DNA from 2 places in the Brevibacillus antibioticus genome. Region 1 is predicted to be linked to the other one. Evidence: a T-box and tRNA genes for the amino acid it is inferred to sense, from the RefSeq annotation. Region 1 holds a T-box; the other holds one or more tRNA genes.
The links. A T-box is a leader RNA that pairs with one kind of tRNA and senses whether it is charged. The one in region 1 lies ahead of tyrS (tyrosine--tRNA ligase), so its partner is inferred to be a tRNA-Tyr.
Positions count from the first base shown of each region.

Region 1 (7,562 bases):
TCATGCTGCTGAAAAGGTTTTCCGCCATTACCTTCTTATTATTGCTTTTCTTGGTACTATCTTCTCCAATACCTACGCTTGCGAAAGAATCCTCCATTCAAAATCCATATTATGTATTTAACTGGAATGAGGTAGGCAATGTCCGCATTACTGATTTGGCAAAAAAAGAAATCCTCTCTTCCATTCAGTACCAAGCCGAATATGGCACGATTTACAATGCAATGACTCCTTCCCTTCCGAAAGGATCCAGTCAAATAACGTTGGATCAAAGTCCACCATTTCAACCAGGAGCGCCCATCGAAATTCGCTCCGAATCGTTTGGAGGCAGAATGAATGCTCCGCTTGTCCATCAGGCTAAAGTAACTGTCGTCCGGGAAAATGACGTGTATTTCTCTCCACCTACGACGAAAGTGATCGACCGGAACATATTTATCAAACGGAGCAGCCACTGGGTTCGCAAATGGGATGACGTAAAGGTGGAACACCAGGAAACGGCTACTGGTAACACAGTCATTGTCACAGGTCATACTCCGATTGCAGTGGTTACAACACAGTATGCACTGCAAAAGAATAGCCCAGCTATCGATATCACCGTAAAAACCACCTACAAACGAGAGGCAAACGTTTTTCGTGAAGTGTTCTCCCTGCAATTCAAACCAAATGTAACAGAGGTATACCGCAAGAATCGGAAAGTGGATACACAGAAATTCCAAGCTTCTTACTGGCTGGATCGCCAAGGTGCGAAATTTGGTCAAGGGAAGCAAACAGCTTTTTTGTACCATGCCCCCAACGTGTCTTCACTTGAATTGAATGCAACGAAAAAACAGCTTATTGTGAATCTGGATCACATGAACGATCACAGATACGTACAGCAAGGCTCTACGAATCAAGTCGGAAAAGTCCGCCACGCTTCCGAATATTGTGCAAACGATGAACGGACGAATTCCTTCTCGCTTGTAGTTGGATATCAACCGAAACTCATGCCTCGTTTTATGAGTCAGCCTTCTGGTTATTTGGCGACACACGTATGGACAGAGCATGCTGACGAACAGACGCTGCAAACGAACCGGGCTGTTTATTTCGGCTCTGAGAAGATTACATCGTCGGCACAAGCGACAGGCGGTTTTGTCAAACACCGGATTCCGGTTACGAAAAGCGTCTTTTACTCGAATCCTTATTTTCAGGCGAACTCGCCTGTCAATGTCGCTATTGCGCAAAGCCCTGAATTTTTACAGTTTCTGGATGATCTGAATCACAACGGTAATGAAATTGGTCTACACACCCTCTATCCTTACGAAATCAGGCATTATCAAAAGACTACAGAAGATGCGTTGCAAGTAATGAAAGATCACTTCCAAAGCCGTACATGGATTGACCATGGGTATTTGAAGTCCAGCTTTGCGTTTAACGCACTCGACAACCAAACTGCGAATTACTTGGCGCATCAGTGGAAAAAATACGGCACATCGTATTTTTGGCACTACAGCTCAGAAGATATCGACAATCCGTATAATGGCCTTGATCTGTACCAATCCCATAGAGGCGACGCCCTGCACACTCCTCTCTATTGGTCGCATCCCACAGTCACTGGCCCGTTTTATTCATGGTCGGCTGCCACCATTCCGGAAGTTACACTGAATCTGTATCGGGAGCAAAATCTCCAGCAGCTCATTCAAAATCGTGGGGTTTTTATCAATCATACTTACTTGGCAAGAATTCCGTCCAAAAAGCAAGGCGGGAAATTTGTTATTCGAGATGCAGAAGGTAACTGGATCATTCACCCCGATTTTGACCGCTTGTTGAAGCGAATGGATGCGCTGCGCGAGCAAGGCAAATTGCATTTGACGACCGTGCGTGAAATCATGGATTATTGGCTCGCGCTCTCTCAAGTCAGAATGGAATATGCACCAAACGGCTCGATTGTTCTGCACAATGATGGTATGCGCAAGATTTCTGGTCTTTCCATGGCGACAACAGCTTCGGAAGTCTATGTGAACGGGATGAAGCCATCGCAGAAGAAAGCGGACGGCGATCTTATCTTTTGGTTCGATCTAGAGGCGAATGCAGTTGCTGTCATTGCAGCGAACAAAGTGGATAGCATTGCACTCCCGAAATAAAAGGAAAATAGTGACCACAAATACAAAAAAAGCTTCCCTAGCGGTTCTTAGGGAAGCTTTCTATTCCTTCATTTATTTAGACAATTTCACCAAGCTGTAGTTTTTCTTGCCTTTGCGGATAATGATGAAGCGACCGCCGATAGCGAGACTTGAAGTTACTTCCAGTTCCAGATCGGTAACACGCTCGCCATTCATGGAAATAGCGCCTTTTGTAATATCCTCGCGTGCTTGACGCTTGGATGGCTCAATGCCGATCTCAACGAGCCAGTCGACAATGTTCTTCGTTTCGAGGGTAGATTCGTACGTCGGCATTTCTTTGAAGCCTTGCTCGATCTCATCTGCCGATAGCGATTTAATATCGCCAGTAAACAAAGCTGCTGTAATGCGCATTGCCTGCGCAAGCAATTCCTCGCCGTGCACAAATCTCGTCATTTCCTCAGCCAGCGCTTTTTGCGCCTCGCGTTTATGTGGCTCAGACTGTACTTTTTCAGCCAACTCGTCAATTTGCTCTTTGGAGAGGAACGTGAAGTATTTCAAGTATTTTACAACATCGCGGTCATCGGTATTCGCCCAGAATTGGTAGAATTCGAATGGTGTTGTTTTGTTTGGATCAAGCCAGATGGCTCCTCCTGCTGTCTTCCCGAATTTCGTACCATCTGCCTTCAGCATCAGAGGAATGGTCAGACCGAACGCTTTTGCTTCTGGTCCTTCTTTTTTGCGGATCAGATCGAGACCGCTCGTAATGTTACCCCATTGGTCGGAACCGCCGATTTGCAGCTGAACATCTTCATGTTTGTACAGATGCAGGTAATCCAGCGATTGCAGAATCTGATAGGAAAACTCCGTAAACGAAATGCCGCTTTCCAGTCTGCTCGACACAACATCCTTGGCAAGCATTGTATTGATGCTGAAGTTTTTCCCGTAATCCCGCAAAAATTCAATGACATTGATTTTGTGCGTCCAATCGTAGTTGTTCACCAAACGGATTTGGTTATCGCCTTCTGTAATGAACAGCTTTTTCATCTGAGCGGTAAGTTTGTCGACGTTCTCCTGAATCTGTTCCAGTGTTTGCAAAGAGCGCTCGGATTGACGGCCGCTCGGATCGCCAATCGTACCTGTTGCACCACCGATCAAAATGACCGGACGATGGCCAGCGAGCTGGAAGCGTTTCAGTACCATGAAAGGAATCAAGTGACCGATATGCATACTGTCACCTGTTGGATCGACACCACAATATAATGAGACTGCTTTTTCGTTCGTTAATTCTCGCAGCCCTTCTGCATCTGTTTGCTGATTGATGGCTTCGCGCCATTCGAGTTCGTCGATAATATTCACTGCTATACACTCCTTTAATCTTCTATGGTAAAAAACAAAAAATCGCCCCTTGTCTATTGTAGACATAGGGACGATTGAATAACCGTGTTACCACCCAACTTGCACCAATGGACCCAAGCGCTTGCGCAGGCCATTCATGCCACTCGTCGCGAGTTATCGTTCGCGATTCCGCTCGGCATTACCCGAGATACTCCAGAGTGTATTTCGCTCGCTTATTTTGTACCGGGTTCCATCAACCCCCGGCTTTCTAGGACAGGGAATAAGCTGCTACTGGGCTCTTTCAACGTATGTTTCATATGAAATTAAAGTCAGTATATTGAATTCAAATAGCAATGTCAACCATGTAGCAATGATTCTGCCACGATCCCTTATTTTATTTTCGTGAGACCATCGGAAGTTAGTTCATAAACAGTTATTGCGACTTCATGTAAATACCGTCGATCATGCGAAATACTGATAATCACACTGTCAAAAGCCGTTAAGGCGTGGCACAGAACAGGAGTTGTCAAAGGACTGAAGTTTCGGGTCGGTTCATCCAGTATTACTATTTCGCACTGATCCCAAATCATTTTTACCAGGAGTAATTTTGCTTTCTGTCCCCCAGATAAGTTTTTTATGGGTTGATGCATATCCTCTTTTGTAAATTTCATACTGCCTAAATGCGTATACGCTTTTGTCATCGCATCTTTCATTCCCGTTGTTTCCAAGTATTCAATCGGTGTTTTGGTTGAATCCAGCCGCTCTTCATAGTTTTGGGGCATATAACCGATCTTGAATGACGAGTGCTGGACGAGCTCATCCATGATCTTTTTCAACAACGTCGTTTTTCCGATCCCATTTTCCCCAATAATCGCGACTTTTTCTGGCCCCTTGATCGATAAATGAATCTGTTTCGATAGCTGTTTGTTCGCTATTTGCAGTACTTCCAATGAAAAGTCGAGGATTTGTTTACTACCAGCTACATGTACCCCAGAATCAAATCGGAAGTCGCTTGCTTCTTCCACACTTGGAGCCTCTACAAACGTTTCCGATGCTTTCTCCATACGCTCTCTTTGATTTTTCAGAGACTTGATTTTCTTTTGCAGACGCGGATCTGACCTGGACACGTTCCGATGTTGATGCTCTGCCTTATTCCAAACGTCATGCCATTTCTCCATTTGCTTTCGATGATCAGAAGCTTGCTTTCTGGCGATCTGTTCTTGTTTGTTCAAGTGGCTCATGCGATTCGCGATGTAATTCTCATAGGGTTCTCTTGAAAACGTATATTTGGGTACTTGTTTTTGCGCTTCGTCAGTTCCATATGAAGGATACCGTTTGCTGTATTCGCAATAAATGTTTCGTCATGCGATACATATAGGACGGGAATAACCGTCTGTTAAACAAATCCTTCCGGAAATTCCATTTTTTGGATATCCAAATCATTCGTGGGTTCGTCCAGCAAGAGAACATCAGGCTTCTGTGCCAGCAGACTTAAAAAGCGGTATTTGAAACGCTCACCACCAGACAGAACACCCAACTTTTTATCTAAATCCAATGCCTGAATGCCGAAATCATCCATCGCTCTCACCAGCTCTTTGGTCCATTGATTTTCGGCAAAAACGTTGGCGATGGTCATTTGTTTTTCTTCATCCGATAGCTCCTGAGAAAGAAAACCCATGGAACAATCGGTTCTCAACACGTTACCTTCATATGTGCAATACTCTGCAATCATTTGTTCCGCGTAAATCAATTTTAATAAGCTGCTTTTTCCATTTCCCTCTTCCCCGATGATGGCAATCTTGTCACCGATTTGCAGGGTGAGATGCAGATTTTGAATGAGAGTCCTGCCGTCTTTTTTGGTAGTAATCGTGCTATTATGCAGTTCAACCATTTGGATTCCCCATTTCGTTTTTCCATTTCTCGTCCTTTGCTTGTTGTTCATCTGTATCACCCCTCTTTTTTGACAACAAAAAAAGATGCTCCTGTCCAATAAACAGAAGCATCTTGCTCTCGTACTAGAAATCGCTATATGAAAAATAGAACATACAGGAATTCAAGCTATAGATTTGCGGGTGAATTTGACTTCTTGTTTATTTATTATGGAATTGGCTTTTCCAATAAATAAACAATGGCGCAAATGATTCACCCTCCGTTCCAAGTAGTTGCCTTCAATATAGCACGGTCTTCTAAATATTGTCAATGAAGCTATTCAACCAAGGTTAGCAATTGGGCAAGCTTGTCTTTGATGGGGGAAGATTCCTTTTTCACTGCCTGTGCAAGCTTTTTGTTCCCGCCGAAAAGGCGATAAATAACGCTTTCCCGCTGGTAATCCTCCATCGCTGCAAGCTCCCCTATGAGTGCATCCACCAGTTCGGCACGATTGAATGTGAAAGCTTTCAAAGGCTTCGCCGAGTCGCTACTGCCAAGCACCAGAGAGACGAGTACGGGGATATTCTCTACGGTTACACCATGCGCCTCCATAAAAGCTAGGGCAAAATCGTCCTGAGCAGACTGATGCTCCGTGTCGACCAGCTCCAAATAACGCCGAAAGAGTGGAAAATAATCGCTGCTAGACAACCCGAGAGCCAATACCGCATAGGTGCCAGGCATGACGGATTTCTCACTAGGCTCTACATCCCCGTACCATGCGAACTCCTCCATCGCAAGCTCAGCATATTCGGCGATTTTCGGATATAACGCAGGATACCGAGAAGCATTGGCAAAAAACTGGTGGAGACCTGACTTCGCCAGCTTTTTTACTGGGAGGTAGTGCTTTTCGCTGCTTTTTAGCTTGAGCTTGTACCCTTTGGGAAAGCCTTCACGCAAAAGACCGTTGATAAAATCGATGGCTTCACCATAGGCAGCTTCTTCCTCAGATAGGATACGAATGTCGATCAATTGTAAAACGTCATTGGCTTTTGCTTGAATCAAACTGCTTTTATACTCGCTTTCAAAGCGACCGCTGCCACGTTTTACATAGTCCGCAGCCCGCTTGGAGCCAAGCTGAACTGCGAGGTCCAAAAACTTCTTGCGGGTGTCAGGTTCCTTGTTCCCAATTGCGAGAGCGACGTATAGGAAAAAGTCCAGCTCCTCTGCTTTTGGTTCCTGACGCTCCTGCTCGGGTTTCAAAACCCAATCCAATCCATAATGCCCGGTACGATCGAAAAATTTGACTAAAAAACGCTCATCCGCCCAGCCTTTTAAAGCCAAGGCAGAGTGGTATGTCCACGAATCACTGCGTTCTTTATTAGCGCGCAGCTTTTCGCTAAGGCGCTGGATGAGCGGTTCGATAATTTCCTGCTTTTGTTCCATCAAGTCGGGATTGACGAGACAATGAGCAAAGAAGAAATCGTCTCTTTCTTTCGGACGCACAGGAAGCTCCGCTTTAATTTTTGTCTCGATAAATTGATCCAGTACTTGTTTTAGACTCTCGCGTTTTCGCTCGTTTATGAAATGGCGAGAATGGCGTTGCACCGATTGTTTCCACTCGAATTCGAAAACGAGCTCGAAGCGGTAATTAAAAAAGTGAGAATCATAGTCGGTGGAATGGAACAAGGATTCCATTCGATCACACAGTGCGGGAAAAAACTCTTGCATGAGGATTTCCTCTGTAAGCTCCTCGATATAAGAGCCCGCATCGTATTTGTACGAGTCGTCACTCCAGCTGAATGGTTCATGGACATCGATATGGATTTTACCATTGGGCCAATTGAGCTTTCCTTTTCTCCACGCCACTCTCAGGTAGTCTTTGACCCCTGCCTGCAGTAGGCTCCAGTCTTTGATCCCGTTGATCCGTTGGTTCTCTTTTTGGTAAATTTCTAGGATGGAAGTCCATACTTCGTTTAGAAATGCTTCTGCTGCCTGATTCATTGACTGACTCTCCTCCTTGCCCAAACACCTTAGCCGATGACCTTTACGACATTGCCCTCGCTATCGGTAATATTGGTTTTCAAAATGTTGATAGCAATTCCTTTTAGGGAAGGGATCTCAAAGCTGCTTTCCTTTGGAAGCAAATGCTTGGTAAGCACAATCGTTGTCTCTTCATCGAGGACAAATCGAATGGCATCCTCTCCTGGAATACATGCAGGCTTGTCTCCTGCCTCAAATACAACGCGGACATCAGGGCCCACA
Region 1 is NZ_SZNK01000001.1:1,993,701-2,001,262, forward strand. It holds gene E8L90_RS08920 (hypothetical protein) at 3-2,117, shown strand; gene tyrS (tyrosine--tRNA ligase) at 2,190-3,452, opposite strand; T-box leader at 3,516-3,745, opposite strand; gene E8L90_RS30705 (ATP-binding cassette domain-containing protein) at 3,821-4,663, opposite strand; gene E8L90_RS30710 (ATP-binding cassette domain-containing protein) at 4,828-5,373, opposite strand; gene E8L90_RS08935 (DUF6138 family protein) at 5,637-7,301, opposite strand; gene E8L90_RS08940 (suppressor of fused domain protein) at 7,331-7,562, opposite strand, start outside.

Region 2 (7,562 bases), 470 kb from region 1:
CAAGGAGGGATTATAATGAAAAAAGCACTTTTGAGTATAGTCGTACTTTCAATACTTGCTGGATGTGCGCCTGCTACCAGCTCAAATGTTGAAGTGCAGCCTGTTTCAAATGGGAGTGTTCCAATTGAAGAAGACCTCCTAAAAAAAATGAAGATTGTAAATGAAGATAGTGAAATCGGCTCAGGAGAACTAACTAAGGAGAATATTTCATTAGGGGGTATTCATATTGGAGATTCAGCAGAAGCCGTACGCAAACTACTTGGGGAGCCAACAAGTAAAGGAATGTTAAACTCTACGCCTTTTCCATTGTGGCACTACGAAAAGCAAAATATATACGTTGCATTCTATTATAAAGGAGGGAACAATCCCTCACCAGACAATCCAAAAGGCGGGGTTGTAAGCATAGTTGTTAACGAGCCATCTGACGTCAAAACAGATCGTGGTTTTGGTATTGGAAGCAGTCTAAAAGATGTGATGCAAAGTTTTCAAAGTGCTTATGCCTATGAAAAACGGAAGGATACAGATACACAATATGTGGTGATTTCAGGTTCAAGTTCATCTGGTAATGTCTTTTATCCATCGTTAAGAGTGTTATTAAAAGGAGACAAGGTAACGAGTATTAATATAAGCAATGAAGAAGAGCAACCATAAAAAGGAGAGTGGGATTCCCTCTCAAAATGACCAGTCAGCATCGTTAAGAACAGCGTTAAGTCGCCGACCTGGATAAGTATCACTTTTACTGCCACTCATGAAATGCCCTGTATTCCATGGTGACGCACCAATTCTTGAGCGAACAAACGCTATAACTATTTCATTATTCGATAGATTCAAACCTATGAGAGGATGCAAAATTCTATGATTTTGTCTGAGCAATACAAAGCATTGTCTAAGCCGAATTTTTCTATAATGCTTGAACTGTTATTTTCACCATCAAGTTTTAATGAAATATATTTACATCTTGGGCATACAAAGGAATCTGAAGATCAATTAAAATATTCGATTAGGTATGCTACGTTTTCATTCATGGAGCCATATGAAGTGTTAGAAGTCCCAGTTGAGCAAAGTATAGCAGAAAAAATTGAAGAGATACTTTGTGGGTCAAAGATTAGTATTATTCCTCAAAGATATAGTATGGGACTAGATGGACATTCTTACATACTAAAAGTAAATAGAGGATTCAATAAAATTGAAATCAGGTGGTGGTGTGAACCTGATGAGGAGTGGGCACCACTTGGAGAATTAGTTGAACTTATATTTAGTCAACTACCTAAGAAAGTAAGGGATTATTAGAATGTGGATACCTACTTATGGCTTGCATGCTGGTAGGTTTACCGGCTGTGTATTATACTGAAGGGACTGATGAAAACAAGGGAAAGGAGCAAAATTGACATGCGTCCATTACAAATATCACCGGAGACGGCAGTCAAGCTGGCGGAAGCACTTCAGGTACCCTTGGAGCGTCTTATGCACATGCCGCAACATATCTTGTTGCAAAAAATGATGGAGCTGGCTAATCAAGAAAAGGAAGCAAACGAAGCAGCGAATAAAAACCAAGAATAGGCGAGCGATACAAAAGGAGGAGAAGAGATGGGGGCAAATGTAGCACATAAATTCCGTACGGGGCTCAAGCCACAGGCGTTTGTGGAAAACATGACAAAAAATCAGGATACATACCAAAACTGGTCGGATGCATTCTCATGGTCGGATGAACAAGACCGTGCATTTTTTACCTCTCTCCAGCATCGTGATGACCTTAGATGCTTGATTTTAGCTGCGGACTGGTGTGGTGACGTCGTTCGCAACTTGCCAGTCGTGTTGCATGCCCTGAAAGAAACAGATATGCCAGTAGAAATGATGGTGATGGAAGAACACCTCGATCTCATGGATGAGTTTCTCACAATGGGCGGTCGAGCGATTCCAGTTGTTATTTTCGCAGACACGGGTGGACATGTTCTCGCCAGATGGGGACCGAGACCAAAGCATGTACAAGCTATCATGACGGCATTCAAGCAACAAAACCCGGACCGAAACGCCTCAGATTATGAGGACAAGATCAAAGTGGCGCGCGCCGAAATGCTCAAGCAGTATGGAGAAGGCACTGGCTACCAGCAAGTGATTGTCAAAGAGCTGAGAGAGCTGCTATCCTCAATCTAATCTCTCACATCAATAACAGGGCGGAGTTCCGGCTCCGTCCATTTACATGCAGAAGGGCTGATTAACATGTATTACTACGGGAATGAAACGATTATGTCCTTGGAGCAGGTGCTTCGCTTAAAAGCATCGGAAATTCGAATTCTGGAGTGGGTACGTACCTACGAGTTTTTAGAAAACAGTTATGGGATAGATGAAGCCGTTCCCTACTTCTTAGAGATAAAATGTGAAGAAGGGCAAGTGAAGATTCGCAAAAACCGCATACTAGACTTCCCGGAATACTCCTGTGAAGGAGAAGCAACCTTTCAAGAGGTAGACGAAGCACTGCGCGTTTTTCACGAGTGGGCACAGGAGATCTTGGCGAAGAAAGAGTTAATCTAAAAAAAATATTGACGTCAAACAAAGTTCATGATAAATTAATAAATGTCGCTTCTGGTTGAAGAGAGTAGACGTAGAAGATAGACAGCACATATTGTGGGGAGATAGTGAAGTGGCTAAACACGGCAGACTGTAAATCTGCTCCCTCCGGGTTCGGCGGTTCGAATCCGTCTCTCCCCACCATTGATTTTCTTTGGATGATGTGCTAATTTATTCATAGTTTCACTTGCCGGTGTGGCGGAATGGCAGACGCGCGCGACTCAAAATCGTGAGGGAAACCGTGGGGGTTCAAGTCCCTTCACCGGCACCATATCAAAAACGAATGCACACTAACCATGATGTTTACAGACACATGGATGGTGTGCTTTTTTAATATACGGGAAACAATTTTAAACAGCGGCGAGTCTAAGACTTGATTTTCAGGTCTTAGGTCGCCGCTGTTTCATTTTAGGGTAACGAAAATTTGCTTAAAAGTTCAATTCTGCAATCGTCTCCCCGAACAGAACCATGCCATTTTTTTGAAATCCGAGTGAAGCGTAAAGATTTTCAGCTGCGACATTGGCCGGGGCATAACCAATGACAATTTTTTGACAATCTTCCTTTGCTTTCAGGATATCAATGACTTGCGAAATTGCAGTACGTCCGTAGCCTAGTCGTTGGTACTTCGCATCAATTAAGAGTCTGTAAATCCAGTAGTTGCCATCGTCGGGGTCAAGCCCATACATGACAAAGCCAACCATCGTGTCATCATGGTAGATAGCCAAAGGAACAAATGTAGTTTGAAACTTTGCTTCAGCGATGGAGTAGAGGTTCGGAGCAACAAACTCGCTCTGTTCGGGAGTAGGTTCCAGTTCAATACACTCTTCCCAGTTTTCCAAAGTTACTTCACGAAGTGTCACAGACATCTAATCACATACATCCTTCCGGGGAACTGTTTTTGCCAATATATTACATTTTATCCTACGTGAAAAGAGAGTCAAAATCAATAGAGTGAACAAATTTTTTTCTGTTTTATGCAGCGCTACAGAAAGGGGAAAGAGAAGAATTAACCCAATTTTCAGAAATAACAATTTATGGAAAATTCATTTGACACTACAGAAGAGTCATCTATATAGTTGGAAATGGAAGTATCTGTAACCGATTTGATTTTTTACCATGACTGGATTGTGATTACATCTGCACAATTCAGAAAGGGGGATATGCTTTGCGCCAGGATAAGAAGCAATGGAAGGTCGGTTATCCTTTAAGTCATCCACAAAAGCGTATCTGGTATACGGAAAAAATGCATCCACAGCTTCCTGTCCATACGTTAGGGGGGATGGTGCGGATTCAGGGAAAGGTAAAACTGGATGTACTGGAAGCGGCCATTCACCTGTTCATTCAAAAGAACGATGCTTTGCGACTCAACTATCAGGAGGAAGAGACAGTCCTTCAGTTTGTTGGAGAGTACGAACCGCAGCCATTGCAGGTGTTTGATTTCAGACAGGAACCAAATGCCCCTGATCGGTGCAGACAATTCCTGCAAGCCTTGTTTGCAAAGCCGTTTTCGATCGGACAAGATCCTCTGTTCTACTTTTGTCTGATTCAACTGAGTGACGAAGAAGCAGGGTATTTTGTAAAGCTACACCATTTGATTGCTGATGGTTGGTCCATTTCAATCATGACAGAACAAATTGCTCACTATTATGACACGTTGTTGACAGGCGGTACCGTTCATGTAGGAGATGAACCCCCTTATCAAGCTTTTGTCGAAAGGGAGCATACCTACTCTCAGTCTGAGAGATTTGAAAAGGACAAGCGATACTGGCGGGACAAGTTTCAGAGCTTGCCTGTGATCACGACATTACAAAAGGCAACAGATACTACCGAAGGAAAGCGCAAAGTCTATGCATTCGACCGTGAAGATTCGACAAGAATACGTCAGTTTGCAGACCAGATGAAATGCTCGCTAAATTCCTTGTTTGTGGCTGTCGTCAGTCTTTACCTTCAGCGTTGTGCGAGGCAAGAAGAAATCGTGATCGGTACACCGCTGTTAAACCGTTCAGGCAAAGTGGAGCGCAAAATATTCGGGATGTTCACCAGCACGATGCCTTTTCGTCTGGCAGTGCCGATGGAAATGGCTGCTTTCGATTATGTTAAATATGTCAACAGGGAACTCACTTCCTGTTTTTTTCATCAGAAATATCCGTACGATTTGCTGGCTCAAGAGTTGGAGCTGAAGAAACATGGCTATGACAGCCTGTTTCAGATTTGTGTAAATTATTACAGCACGCAGCTGCCATTCACTCTTGGCGGGTACCCCGTGACCAATGAGGAGTTTTACAACGGTCACCAGTTGTATTCGCTCCAAGTGATTATCAGAGAATGGGCAACAGATGAACGATTGACGCTGGAATTGGACTATAAGATAGCCGAGTACACGGAAGAGGATATAGACCGAATAGCGGATCATCTTGTAAGGCTACTTAATCAGATGATCTCGAATTCAGATATTCCGCTCTCCAATCTGGACTTTCTAACTGACGAAGAGTTGACATTACAACTCAATACGTGGAACGATACAGCGGCTTCCTATCCCAGCGAGAAGACGGTTGTCCAGTTGTTTGAAGAGCAAGTAAAACGCTTGCCACAGGGAGTTGCATTGGAGTCAGAGGGGCGCACGCTGACATTTCAGGAACTGCATGATCAAGTGAATCGACTCGCTCAGTCGTTACGAAACCGAGGAGTTGGCCCTGGCGTAATTGTGGCGTTGCTGGCAGATCATTCACCAGAGATGATCATCGGGCTGATGGCAGTGCTAAAAGCTGGCGGGGCTTACCTTCCGATTGATCCTCAACTCCCTTCTCAACGCATTGAATATCTGCTGTCTGATTCTGGAGCGGACATGTTGCTTCGTCACACTTCGCGAAGAGAGGATATTTCGTGGTCCAAAGTAATCCTGGAGCTTGGTGATTTGTCCCTGTATCGCAATGGTGGCGAAATCCTGGAATCGGTTAATCAGCCAGATGATTTGGCCTATGTCATTTATACCTCAGGCTCTACTGGAAATCCGAAGGGAGTCATGGTTACTCATCGGGGGTTAGTCAACTATATTTCGTGGGCGAAAGACCGCTATCTCTCCTGCCCGGAAGAAGCGTTTGCTTTCTATTCATCACTGGCATTTGATTTGACGGTTACGTCCATTTTCTGCCCGTTGGTGAAGGGAAACCGGATGGTTATCTATCCGCACTCCGATTCAGAGTTTGTGTTATCGCGAATCTTTAGCGATGGACGCTCCCATGTTGTAAAGCTGACACCTGCCCATCTGTTTTTGCTGCAAGAAATGGCGCTTCCTTCTACTACGGTGAAGAGAGTGATTGTGGGCGGCGAGGACTTGAAGGTGAGTCTGGCTGAGGCCATTCATGCGAAATGGAACGGACAAATCGAAATTCTCAATGAGTATGGTCCTACTGAGACAGTAGTCGGGTGCATGATCTATCCATACGATCCTAAGTCCGATGTCGAAGGTTCTGTACCGATTGGACATCCGATCAGTAACGTGCAGCTCTACATTTTGGATTCATATGGGAAACCAATCCCGATTGGAACGACAGGAGAGCTATTCATCTCGGGAGATAGTATGGCACGAGGGTACCTTAACCGCGACGAATTGACGCGAGAGCGTTTCCTACCCGATCCGTTTCAGCCAGGTAAAGTGATGTACAAGACGGGCGATCTGGTTCGCTATCGGCCAAATGGAGTCATGGAGTATCTGGGGCGTGCTGACTATCAGGTGAAGATTCATGGTTACCGCATTGAATTGGGTGAAATTGAACAGCAGCTCCTTGGTCATTCTTCTGTGCGTGAGGCAGTAGTGATCGATCGCATGGATACGTGGGGGCGGAAGTACCTTTGTGCATATGTGATCACGGAAACATCTTTCCGGGAAAAAGAGCTCCGCGAAGAACTGGCAAGTCGATTGCCCGCCTACATGATCCCTTCGCAAATCCTGCAGCTTGAACAGTTTCCGTTGACTTCAAATGGCAAGGTAGATCGAAAACAGCTTCCCGAACCTGTCATGGAGCGAAAAGGTGCGGAGGATGAAACTAGGCCTCGTGACGAGTTTGACAAGCTATTGGTTGAAGTGTATGAAGACGTGCTTGGTCATTCACCGTTTGGGCTACATGACCCGTTTTCCCAACTTGGGGGGGATTCGATCAAGGCGATTCAGGTTTCCTATCGATTGCATCAGCGGGGAATCAAGATTCCAGTAAGAGACATCTTGATATATGACACGATTGCAGAACTAAAAGCGGGAAGTGACTGGAGCTGGGGAGTGGAACAGATCTCACAAGAGCCGTGTACTGGCGAGTTGCCGTCATCTCCCATCGTTTCTTGGTTTTTGTCACAACAGTTCGGCAATGCTGATCATTGGAACCAGTCGTTGCTCCTTGAAAGCAAGAAAAAAGTAACGCTGGAGGAGTTTGAAGAGAGTCTGTCTGCACTGGTTAATCATCACGATTGTCTTCGACTCAATTACTCTGCCAAAGAGGGGAGACTCTTTTACAATGAGCGTCACCTTCACAATCGAGTGTCCGTGACTTGCGTCGACCTTGCATCCTTACCGCAAGAAGAACAGGAGAGTAGAATGCTTGAGGCGATGAAAGCTTGCGCTGTTAGCTTCAAGCTAGAAGAATCATTGCTGCTTACCGGTTGTCTCTTTGAATTAGGTCCCGATCGACCGCAGCGATTGTTTCTGACGGCCCATCATCTTGTTGTGGACGGTGTCTCCTGGAGGATTCTCCTGGAAGATTTGATGAGCGCCTTGGCCAGTCTTCAACGGAATGAGCCGATTGTTTTGCCAGATAAAACACATTCGATGCAAGCGTGGGTAAAGGAAGTCTCCTCCTTTTACCAGTCGGATCAGGCAAACAAAGAAAGAGCATATTGGGACATGTTTTCCATCCCGGAAGACAAACTTCCTACTGACTACGATTTTGGCGAAGACTTAGTAGAATACAGCACGACATCTACACGCACACTTTCAGCCGAGA
Region 2 is NZ_SZNK01000001.1:1,522,436-1,529,997, forward strand. It holds gene E8L90_RS07260 (outer membrane protein assembly factor BamE) at 16-651, shown strand; gene E8L90_RS07265 (hypothetical protein) at 856-1,290, shown strand; gene E8L90_RS07270 (YycC family protein) at 1,390-1,560, shown strand; gene E8L90_RS07275 (thioredoxin family protein) at 1,588-2,154, shown strand; gene E8L90_RS07280 (hypothetical protein) at 2,221-2,532, shown strand; tRNA gene E8L90_RS07285 (tRNA-Tyr) at 2,628-2,712, shown strand; tRNA gene E8L90_RS07290 (tRNA-Leu) at 2,758-2,839, shown strand; gene edeQ (edeine self-resistance N-acetyltransferase EdeQ) at 2,997-3,434, opposite strand; gene edeP (edeine non-ribosomal peptide synthetase EdeP) at 3,734-7,562, shown strand, end outside.
Region 2: it has a tRNA-Tyr gene. The T-box ahead of tyrS (tyrosine--tRNA ligase) is inferred to sense a tRNA for this amino acid. The anticodon was not compared.